4 regions of the Streptomyces sp. NBC_01334 genome follow, and region 1 is predicted to be linked to each of the others. Evidence: riboswitches for the same ligand, from Rfam matches in the RefSeq annotation. Region 1 holds a riboswitch; each other region holds the start of a gene.
What was found. Region 1 has a riboswitch for cobalamin ahead of OG736_RS07685 (energy-coupling factor ABC transporter permease). Riboswitches for the same ligand answer to the same signal wherever they lie in the genome.
Positions count from the first base shown of each region.

Region 2: linked by a shared signal. The riboswitch ahead of OG736_RS39435 (CbtB domain-containing protein) and the one ahead of OG736_RS07685 (energy-coupling factor ABC transporter permease) in region 1 are both predicted to bind cobalamin.
Region 3: linked by a shared signal. The riboswitch ahead of OG736_RS29090 (ribonucleoside-diphosphate reductase subunit alpha) and the one ahead of OG736_RS07685 (energy-coupling factor ABC transporter permease) in region 1 are both predicted to bind cobalamin.
Region 4: linked by a shared signal. The riboswitch ahead of OG736_RS14210 (SCO2321 family membrane protein) and the one ahead of OG736_RS07685 (energy-coupling factor ABC transporter permease) in region 1 are both predicted to bind cobalamin.

Region 1 covers NZ_CP130718.1:1,700,573-1,702,763, forward strand. Annotated here, with positions in the region: gene OG736_RS07680 (SpoIIE family protein phosphatase) at 1-672, opposite strand, end outside; cobalamin riboswitch at 885-1,068, shown strand; gene OG736_RS07685 (energy-coupling factor ABC transporter permease) at 1,099-1,812, shown strand; gene OG736_RS47250 (energy-coupling factor ABC transporter substrate-binding protein) at 1,809-2,191, shown strand, end outside.
Region 2 covers NZ_CP130718.1:8,846,602-8,848,792, reverse strand. Annotated here, with positions in the region: gene OG736_RS39445 (MFS transporter) at 1-112, opposite strand, end outside; gene OG736_RS39440 (CbtA family protein) at 258-1,019, opposite strand; gene OG736_RS39435 (CbtB domain-containing protein) at 1,045-1,266, opposite strand; cobalamin riboswitch at 1,302-1,454, opposite strand; gene OG736_RS39430 (enoyl-CoA hydratase/isomerase family protein) at 1,525-2,191, opposite strand, start outside.
Region 3 covers NZ_CP130718.1:6,448,717-6,450,907, reverse strand. Annotated here, with positions in the region: gene mctP (monocarboxylate uptake permease MctP) at 1-35, shown strand, start outside; gene OG736_RS29095 (hypothetical protein) at 259-528, opposite strand; cobalamin riboswitch at 1,014-1,149, shown strand; gene OG736_RS29090 (ribonucleoside-diphosphate reductase subunit alpha) at 1,274-2,191, shown strand, end outside.
Region 4 covers NZ_CP130718.1:3,134,806-3,136,996, forward strand. Annotated here, with positions in the region: gene OG736_RS14200 (serine/threonine-protein kinase) at 1-390, shown strand, start outside; gene OG736_RS14205 (phosphotransferase) at 391-1,101, opposite strand; adenosylcobalamin-variant (AdoCbl-variant) riboswitch at 1,204-1,275, shown strand; gene OG736_RS14210 (SCO2321 family membrane protein) at 1,409-2,191, shown strand, end outside.

The DNA.
Region 1 (2,191 bases):
GACGGCGGAGCCGAGCAGCCGGGCGGCCGTGGTGGTGGCGAAGGTGATGCGGCCGTCCACGTCCAGCGAGCAGCAGCCGCCGGGGAAACGCTCGGCGAAGTCGACGGCGGACCGCGCCTGGGCCGTTGCGACCGGCCGGGCCCGGAGCGGCGGCAGCACCCGTGGCACCCCGCCGACCCGCACGGGGTGTCCGTCGGCGGCGGCCCGTCGCAGGAACCGGCCCAGCCGGAGGCAGAGGCCGGTCATGGCCTCCCGTTCGCGCACGCTCAGCTGGGCCGGGTGCGAGGCGGGCCACTGGAGCACCAACCCGCCCCAGACCTCGTCGCCGGTGGTGATCGGGGCGGCGGCCAGCGAGAAGCGGTACGGCACGACGAGCGACAGACGCGGATAGCGGCGCGCCATCTCCTCCGCGCCGCCGATCCACACCAGGCGTCGTTCCCGCACGGCGTCGGACACCGGGGACGCGGCCGTCAGCGCCACTCGCGCCCAGGGCATGGAGATCTCCCAGGGGAGCCCGCCCAGCACGGCGAGCCGCAGCACCGGTTCGCCGGCCGCCGGCAGGTACACGGCGGTCACGGAGGCGCCGGTCTCCCGCGCGGCCTCGGCCAGGACCTTGTCCAGCGACTCCGGACCGCGGCCCCCACCCGACCCGGCAGCGGCAGCATCCGGCACACTCTCACCTTCCCCGCAGCGCAGGGGGCGCTCGCTGAACGACGCGCAGGCCTCGGGGCGCCGAGGGCCGACACCCCTAGGGCGGACCCTACGCCGACCGTGCGGACCCGGCATTTCGTCGGGTCCGCGGACGGCGGCCGTGCGCCGGGGTGAGCCGTCGTCCGCCGTCTTCGCGCCCCGCATCGCCGCTTGTCAGCGCCTCTGTGTGGGCACTACTGTCACCACGCCTTGGTGAACGGGAAATCCGGTGTGATGCCGGTGCGGCCCTCGCCACTGTGATCGGGAAGTCCGGCTCCGGCCCTTGCGGGCAGCCACTGGGTCCTCGGGACCCGGGAAGGCGGAGCACGGGCGGTGGTACCCGTGAGCCAGGAGACCGGCCAAGGCACGTCAACCATCCACGAGGTGCTGGAGAGGGTCTGCTCAGCCATGCACATAGCCGAGGGTTTTCTGCCTCCGGCGCACGCGATCGCCTGGGGCGTCGCATCCGCGCCATTCGTCGTCCACGGAGTACGGTCACTCACCCGTGAGGTCAAGGAGCACCCCGAGAGCACCCTGCTCCTCGGCGCCTCCGGAGCCTTCACCTTCGTCCTGTCCGCGCTGAAACTGCCTTCGGTGACCGGGAGTTGCTCACACCCCACCGGCACGGGGCTCGGCGCCATCCTGTTCCGACCGCCGATCATGGCGGTGCTGGGCACCATCACCCTGCTCTTCCAGGCCCTGTTGCTCGCCCACGGCGGCCTGACGACGCTCGGCGCCAACGTCTTCTCGATGGCCGTCGTCGGGCCCTGGGCCGGTTACGCGGTCTACCGGCTGCTGCGGCGGTTCGACGTGCCGCTGATGGTCACGGTGTTCTTCGGCGCGTTCGTGGCCGACCTGTCCACCTACTGCGTCACCAGCGTGCAGCTGGCGCTCGCCTTCCCGGACCCGAGCAGCGGATTCCCGGGCGCGCTCGGCAAGTTCGGCTCCATCTTCGCCGTCACCCAGATCCCGCTCGCGGTCAGCGAGGGGCTCCTCACGGTGTTCGTGATGCGGCTGCTGACCCAGTCCAGCAAGGGTGAACTGACAAGGCTGGGCGTGCTCGTGACCGGCGGCCGGACCAAGGCGGGCGCCGAGGCCGGGACCGAGGCGGTGGCCCGGTGAGCCGTAACGCGAAGATCAACGCCCTGCTGCTGTTCGTGGTGGCCGCGCTGGCCGTCCTGCCGCTGGCCCTCGGGCTCGGCGACCACAAGGAGGAGCCGTTCACGGGCGCCGACGCGGAGGCGGAGACGGCGATCACCGAGATCCAGCCGGACTACGAACCCTGGTTCTCGCCCCTGTACGAGCCGCCGTCCGGCGAGATCGAGTCGGCGCTGTTCGCCCTCCAGGCGGCCCTCGGCGCGGGGGTCCTCGCCTACTACTTCGGCCTGCACCGGGGACGGCGGCAGGGCGAACTCCGGGCCCTGGCAGACCGGGACACCACGACCTCGACGACCTCGACGACGGCGCAGGCCTCGACGACAGCGACGACCTCGCAGAGCGC
Region 2 (2,191 bases), 7.1 Mb from region 1:
CCTCGGACACCGCAAGGCTGCGGCTCACTTGCGGAAGCAACCCGGCGATCACGAACTCGGTCAGACCGATCCCGAATCCACCGAGAGCGAGCGCGACGAGCCCGGCGGGCATCTGCCGTGTACGGACGGCCGGTCGGATGTTCATGCCACCATCTTCGCGCGGCGCTACGGCCGCTGACCCGGCGTCGGCTCGCGAACGCGAGAGGGCCCCCGGACGGTTCCGTGGGCCCTCTCGTCGGATCGTCGTGCCGGTCAGGTCAGTGTGGGGCGGCCACCGGCGTGCCCGCGGTCACCGTGGCGGGCTTGGGGTGCAGCAGTCGTTCGGCCAGTTCGCCGAAGACGAGGCCGAAGCCCGCCCAGAGCGTGACCTGCATGGCGAGGGCGGACAGGCGGAACCGCCACAGCAGTGCGGCCGGGAAGTCGCTCGGCACCTCGTTGACGGCGGGCAGGAACTCGTAGGCCAGCCCGATGACGAGCGCGAAGCCGAGGACGGCTGCGACGGTGGCGTTCCAGGTGCCCAGCCTCGGTGCGAGCCGCTTGCCCAGGATCACCGCGGCGACCGCGAGCAGCACGCTGAGCACCATCATCAGGAAGTACAGGGTGGTCCGCTTGCCGATGGTGTCGGGGTCGCCGACCGCGGGCGGGTTCGCCGGGTACTTCAGGAACGGCACGACGTACACGGCGAGCAGGGCGGTCCCCGACAGCAGAAGTGCCGTGGCCCGGGGGCTGAAACGGCCGACGCGGCCGAGGGCGAAGCAGAAGGCGAGGGCGGCGATGCCGCCGAAGGCCACCCCGTAGATCAGCACGCCGGTGGCGAGGCCGGCGGTGGACTGGAGGCTGCGGGAGACGAGTTCGACCTCGTGGTGCTCGTGGCCCGCGGCGTGGGACTCCTCGAAGCCGATCGCGCTGTCGACGTTCGGCTCACCGAGGAAGTAGGCGACGATCAGGGCGAGCACGCCGGCGCCCAGGCCGGCGAGCATGCCCCGCACGAGGAGGCTTCTTACCGTTGCGGAGTTCATGGCTGTGCTGGGGTTCCCCTCGGGATCAGTGGCAGGGGAAACCGAGCAGGTGGCGGGCGTCGTGCACCCACTCGTGAACGTCCTCGCCGGAGACGACGGCTGTCGCGCCCTGCTCCGCGCCGACGAAGTACAGCAGGACCAGCATCAGGACGCCGAAGAAGACCGCCCACGGGGCGATGTCCTTCAGCGGCAACTTGGCGGGTACGACAGGCGTGGTGGTAGTCGGCTGGGCGACATGCTGCGCCATGGCAGGACCTCCTCTGGGAGTTCGCGTCCCATCTCGGTGGTGCACATGACGACGGCCACGGGTCTGACTCGCGATGCGCCCCTTCGGGGTACACCGTCCACAGTGGCGCGACCGTGCCGGGTTCTCACCGGCTTCCGTCTCGCCGTCGTCGATATCAGAGCGACGGTACCGCGTGTCGGGCCCCTGGCCAATACCGCCCCACCTGGCGTGATTCCGCTCTCCACGGCCAGATGGCCCGGATCACCACGTCGGTCCCGCTCAGCGGAGCCTCTCCGCGGTGGTGTCGGGTCGGGCGAGCCCGAGTTCGCGTTCGCCGAGCGGGGCGAAGAAGCGCTCGACGTCGGCCGCGGTGACCTCGGCGAGAGTGGCCGGCGACCAACGCGGGTCCCGGTCCTTGTCGATGACCTGGGCGCGGATGCCCTCGACCAGGTCGGGTGTGGTCAGGGCAGCGCAGGAGACGCGGTACTCCTGTTCCAGCACCCGTTCCAGCGAGCCGAGCCGCCGGGCACGGCGCAGGGCGGCCAGGGTGACCTTGAGCGAGGTGGGCGACCTGGTCAGGAGGGTCTCCGCGGCCTCCTTCGCCGCCGGATCGCCGTGGGCGAACAGCCGTCGGACGATCTCCTCGACGGTGTCCGCCGCGTAGCAGGTGTCGATCCATGCCCGGTGGCCGGCCAACTCGCCTGCCGGCACGGGCCGTACATGACGGTCCAGGGCATCCGGTAGGGGCAGCCCTGCGAGGTCGTCGGCCAACTGCCGGAGGGAAGCGGACGCTACGTAGTGGTCGGCGAGTCCGCACGACACCGCGTCCCCGGCGCCGATCTGCGCACCCGTCAGGGCGAGATGGGTGCCCAGTTCGCCCGGGGCGCGGGCGAGCAGGTGGGTGCCGCCGACGTCCGGCACGAAGCCGATGCCGGTCTCGGGCATC
Region 3 (2,191 bases), 4.7 Mb from region 1:
AGCTGCCCCCGGCGACGGCGGGCGCCGGCCACTAGGTCGTGTCCCTGGGTACGCGATGGCCGGCCGGACGGGTCCTGGTCCCGCGTCCGTCTGGCCATCGCGTCCCGGAGGCGGTCCAGTTCGCGGACCCGCATGCCGACCCGGTGCGGGGCCGCCGGCGCCGTCCGGGAGCTCCCTCCCACAGGCACGGTGCCTGGAACACGCTGAGCTGCGCGTACCAGCAGCGTGACTGCTGGAGCACGGTCTCCGCCTGGCGGATCAGGTCGTTCCGGCGGTGGGCACCAGCCGGCGCGGATCCCGCATCGCCCTGGTGAGACAACGCCGCTTGGTCCAGCGGTACCACCGGAACAGGAAGAGCGCGGCGGCGATCGAGGCGGCGCGGATCGGGCCGACGAACTTGAAGACGGTGTCGAACCCCTGGCTGCCCTGCCGCCCCTGCCCGAAGCCGGTCGTGTCGTGCGTGACGGGGATGAACAGGCCCTCCCCGACCCGGGCGAGCAGCGCCGGCGCGGCGACCGGCCAGATCACCCTGGTGACGTTGGCGCAGGAGACCCGTCGGCGCCACTTCCTGGGGCGGGTGACGCCGCGGTGGCCCCCAGACGGATCGTCAGGGAGTGCCGGCGGCCGACGAACCCGTGTCCGACCCGGTGTCCCGCCCGCCGGGAGGCCGGTGTGGCCATCGGCGCGTCGCGCGGTCGCTCCTTGCCGGGCGGACGGCGAGCCTCGTCATGGCGTGCTCCTTGAGAGTTCCGAGAAGGCGGTTCGCGGAGACGGCGGACTCGCGGGACGGAGGATTCGCACGGCGCCGACGTCTGCTTCCATGGAATCGCTCCCGGCACGCTCCGCAACCCGGGACCGCGTCTGCGAACATCCGGTTTTCGTCCGCACACCCGAGCGGGACCGGCATCCCGTGCCACACCGGAACGATCTCACCCCGATCGCCTGTCAGCTGACGCTCTGAAACCGCCCCGACACAACATCTGGGGGTGGCGTGACAGGTGAGCACAAGATGTATGCTCATGCTCGCTGTCGCCGCAGGGGAATCCGGTGCGAATCCGGAACTGTCCCGCAACGGTGTACTTGCGTGCGTTCATACCTGTATGCGCACGCCTGTTCAGTCCGAGGTCCTGCCGACAGCGCGCCCGGCCGTCCGGTCCGGGTGCCCTGACGTCCGGGTCTCGTGGAGTGGGCCGGTGGACGCGACGCCCCGCGCGCTCGTGTGCTGCCCCCTGCCCTCCGCAAGGCCCACCGCCGAGCGAGGGAGAGCCCCCACGTGACCATCGCGCCAGCCGACCCGGTTTCCGTCACCGAGCTGGAGACCGACGGTCCCGGTACCGCGTTGCTGCGGACCCTGACCGAGCTGACCGCCGACCTGCCCGACGCCGACCCCGGCCGGGTCGCCGCCGTCGCTCTGCGCGGCCGGTCTGCACGGGCTGCCTCCGAGATCACCGCGGAGCTGCGCGAGCTGGCCACGGAGGGGGCCGCGGGCCTGATCTCCGAGGACCCCGCCTACTCGAAGCTGGCCGCCCGGCTGCTGACGATCAGCATCGCCGCGGAGGCCGCCTCCCAGGGCGTCACGTCGTTCACCGGATCGGTCGCCGTCGGCCACCGCGAGGGCCTGATCGCCGACCGCACCGCCGAGTTCGTGCGCGTCCACGCGGTCCGCCTCGACGCCCTGATCGACCAGCAGGCCGACGACCGCTTCGGCTACTTCGGGCTCCGTACCCTGCACAGCCGCTACCTCCTGCGGCACCCGATCACCCGCAAGGTCGTCGAGACGCCGCAGCACTTCCTGCTGCGCGTCGCCTGCGGCCTCGCCGAGGACGACACGCCCCGCTCCCTGGACGAGGTCGCCGCCCTCTACCGGCTGATGAGCCGTCTGGACTACCTGCCGTCCTCCCCCACGCTCTTCAACTCCGGTACCCGGCACCCCCAGATGTCGTCCTGCTACCTCCTCGACTCGCCGCTGGACGAGCTGGACTCCATCTACGACCGCTACCACCAGGTGGCCCGGCTGTCGAAGCACGCGGGCGGCATCGGCCTTTCGTACTCCCGTATCCGCAGCCGCGGTTCGCTGATCCGTGGCACCAACGGGCACTCCAACGGCATCGTGCCGTTCCTGAAGACGCTCGACGCCTCGGTCGCCGCGGTGAACCAGGGCGGCCGGCGCAAGGGCGCGGCGGCGGTCTAC
Region 4 (2,191 bases), 1.4 Mb from region 1:
ACCGTGCCCAAGACGCCGCAGGCCACCGCGTATCCCCTCCAGTGGCTGGACGCGAAGACCTCACTGGACGTCAAGGAGCCGGTCCGGCGCGAGGACGGCAAGGGGGACATCCGCTTCACCTGCGAGCAGGCCGGCTGCGCGCTGGAGAGCGACACCAGCGTGTTCAACATGCTGTACGGCGACCCCGGTGGCTCCCTCGACTCGTGCCGCATCGTCCTCACCGGCGCCAAGAGCCACCGCCTCCCCCTCGCCGCGGCGGCGGCCGGCAGCGAGATCTGCGTCAAGCACCCCTCCGGGGACATCGCGCTGCTCGTGATCCAGGTGAAGTCGACCGCGCTGCCGGACATCGCCTTCGTGACCGCGGACATGACGGTCTGGCGGGCGGCCTAGTCAGCAGCCCGCCGTCGCCCTGATCAACTCGGCGGCCGGTACGAGGAGTTCCGTCTCCTCGCGGCTCATCGTCGGGTTGGCCGCCCGCCTCCGCAGGGCCTCCGCCAGGCCCTGCTCGGTGAGGTCGGAGGGGTCGGCGAGCAGCGCGGTCAGCATCGCCCGCGCCGGATCGGCGATGGGCTGGGGAGAGACGGCCACCTGGGCGAGGATCACCGCGGACATGCCCCAGTCGAGCCCGGGGTCGCCCTCCTCCGCGTTGGCCCAGTCGATGACCCGGGGGCCGTCGGGCGTGAGGATCACGTTGTCCGGGTGGAGGTCCAGGTGCAGGATGCCGGTGTCGGCCGAGATCCGTCCCGGCAGGGCGTGCAGCTCGCGCAGCAGCCGGGCGAGGACGGCCCCCGCCTCGTCGGCGTCCAGCGTGCCCGCGCCGAACGCCTGGAGCATCGTCGGCCCGTCCAGCCGCTCCATCACCAGGTCGGAGCGGGAGCCGGAGGGCCGTACGGCGGGCGCCGGGTAGCCGTGCTCGCGCACATGCGTCATCACCGCCGCGAGGGCGGCCGAGTCCTCCCAGCCCTCCCGGTCGCGGCGCAGCACCCACTCCTCGTCGATCTCGTACACATCGGCCGTTCGGCCCGAGCCGAGCAGTCGGCCCGGCAGCCCGGCTTGCACCCCGCCCGGCAGCCCGCCCGGCATCCTCCCCGTATGCGTCATGGTCACAACATATCGGCGGCTTCCGCCCCGCCCGGGGCGCTTTCACAGCCGCCCCTCAGACGCCCGGCTACCTGCCGGTAGAGTGGCCGCGTCGTCATCACGCCCGTACAGGGGGAAGCCGGTGCAATTCCGGCGCTGACCCGCAACCGTGAGAGCCGGATCGCCCGGTACGGACCGTGACCGGCTCACGTGCGTCGGCAGGCCCGCCGTCGCACGGCACCGTCGAGGTATACGGAGCCGAGCCGCCGGGATGTCCCGTGCTGCCCGGCTGCGTGACCTCACCGACCGGGAGAGGCACCCGCCGATCATGAACATCCGCCGCAGCGCCGCCGCTCTGGCCGCCGCCACCGTCGTGCTGGGTGCCGCCGTCCCCGCCGTCGCCGTCACCCCCTCCCCCACCCCGTCGGTGGCGATACCCGACGGTCTGTACGGCACCACCGACCCGACGTACGACGGCGTCTGGCGCCAGTCGCTGGCCCTGCTCGCGCAGCGGACCACGGGCGTCACCCCCGCCGACCGGGCCGTGGCCTGGCTGACCGGGCAGCAGTGCGCGACCGGGGCCTTCGCCGCGTTCCGCGCGGACACCGCCAAGGCGTGCGACGCCAAGCTGATGGTGGACACCAACAGCACGGCGGCGGCCGTCCAGGCGCTGGCCGCGCTGGGCGGCCACCAGGCCGCGACCGAGAAGGCGGTCAGCTGGCTGAAGTCGGTCCAGAACGCCGACGGCGGCTGGGGCTACACCCCCGGTGGCGCGAGCGACGCGAACTCGACCTCCGTCGTGGCGGGCGCGATGGCGGCGGCCGGGGAACGGCCCTCGGAGGTGAAAAAGGCCGGCAAGTCGCCGTACGACGCTCTCGTGAAGCTCTCCATCCCGTGCGACAAGGCCGGCGGCGGCGCGTTCGCCTACCAGCCGGACAAGAAGGGCGGTCTCGCGGCCAACGCGGACGCGACGGCGGCGGGTGTGCTCGGCGTCCTCGGCAAGGGGTTCGTGACGACGGCAGGCAAGACGTCGGCGGCTCCCACCTGCGACTCCGCCACCGCGGGCACCCCGAGCGGACTCGCCCGCAACGGCGCGGCCCACCTCGCCGCG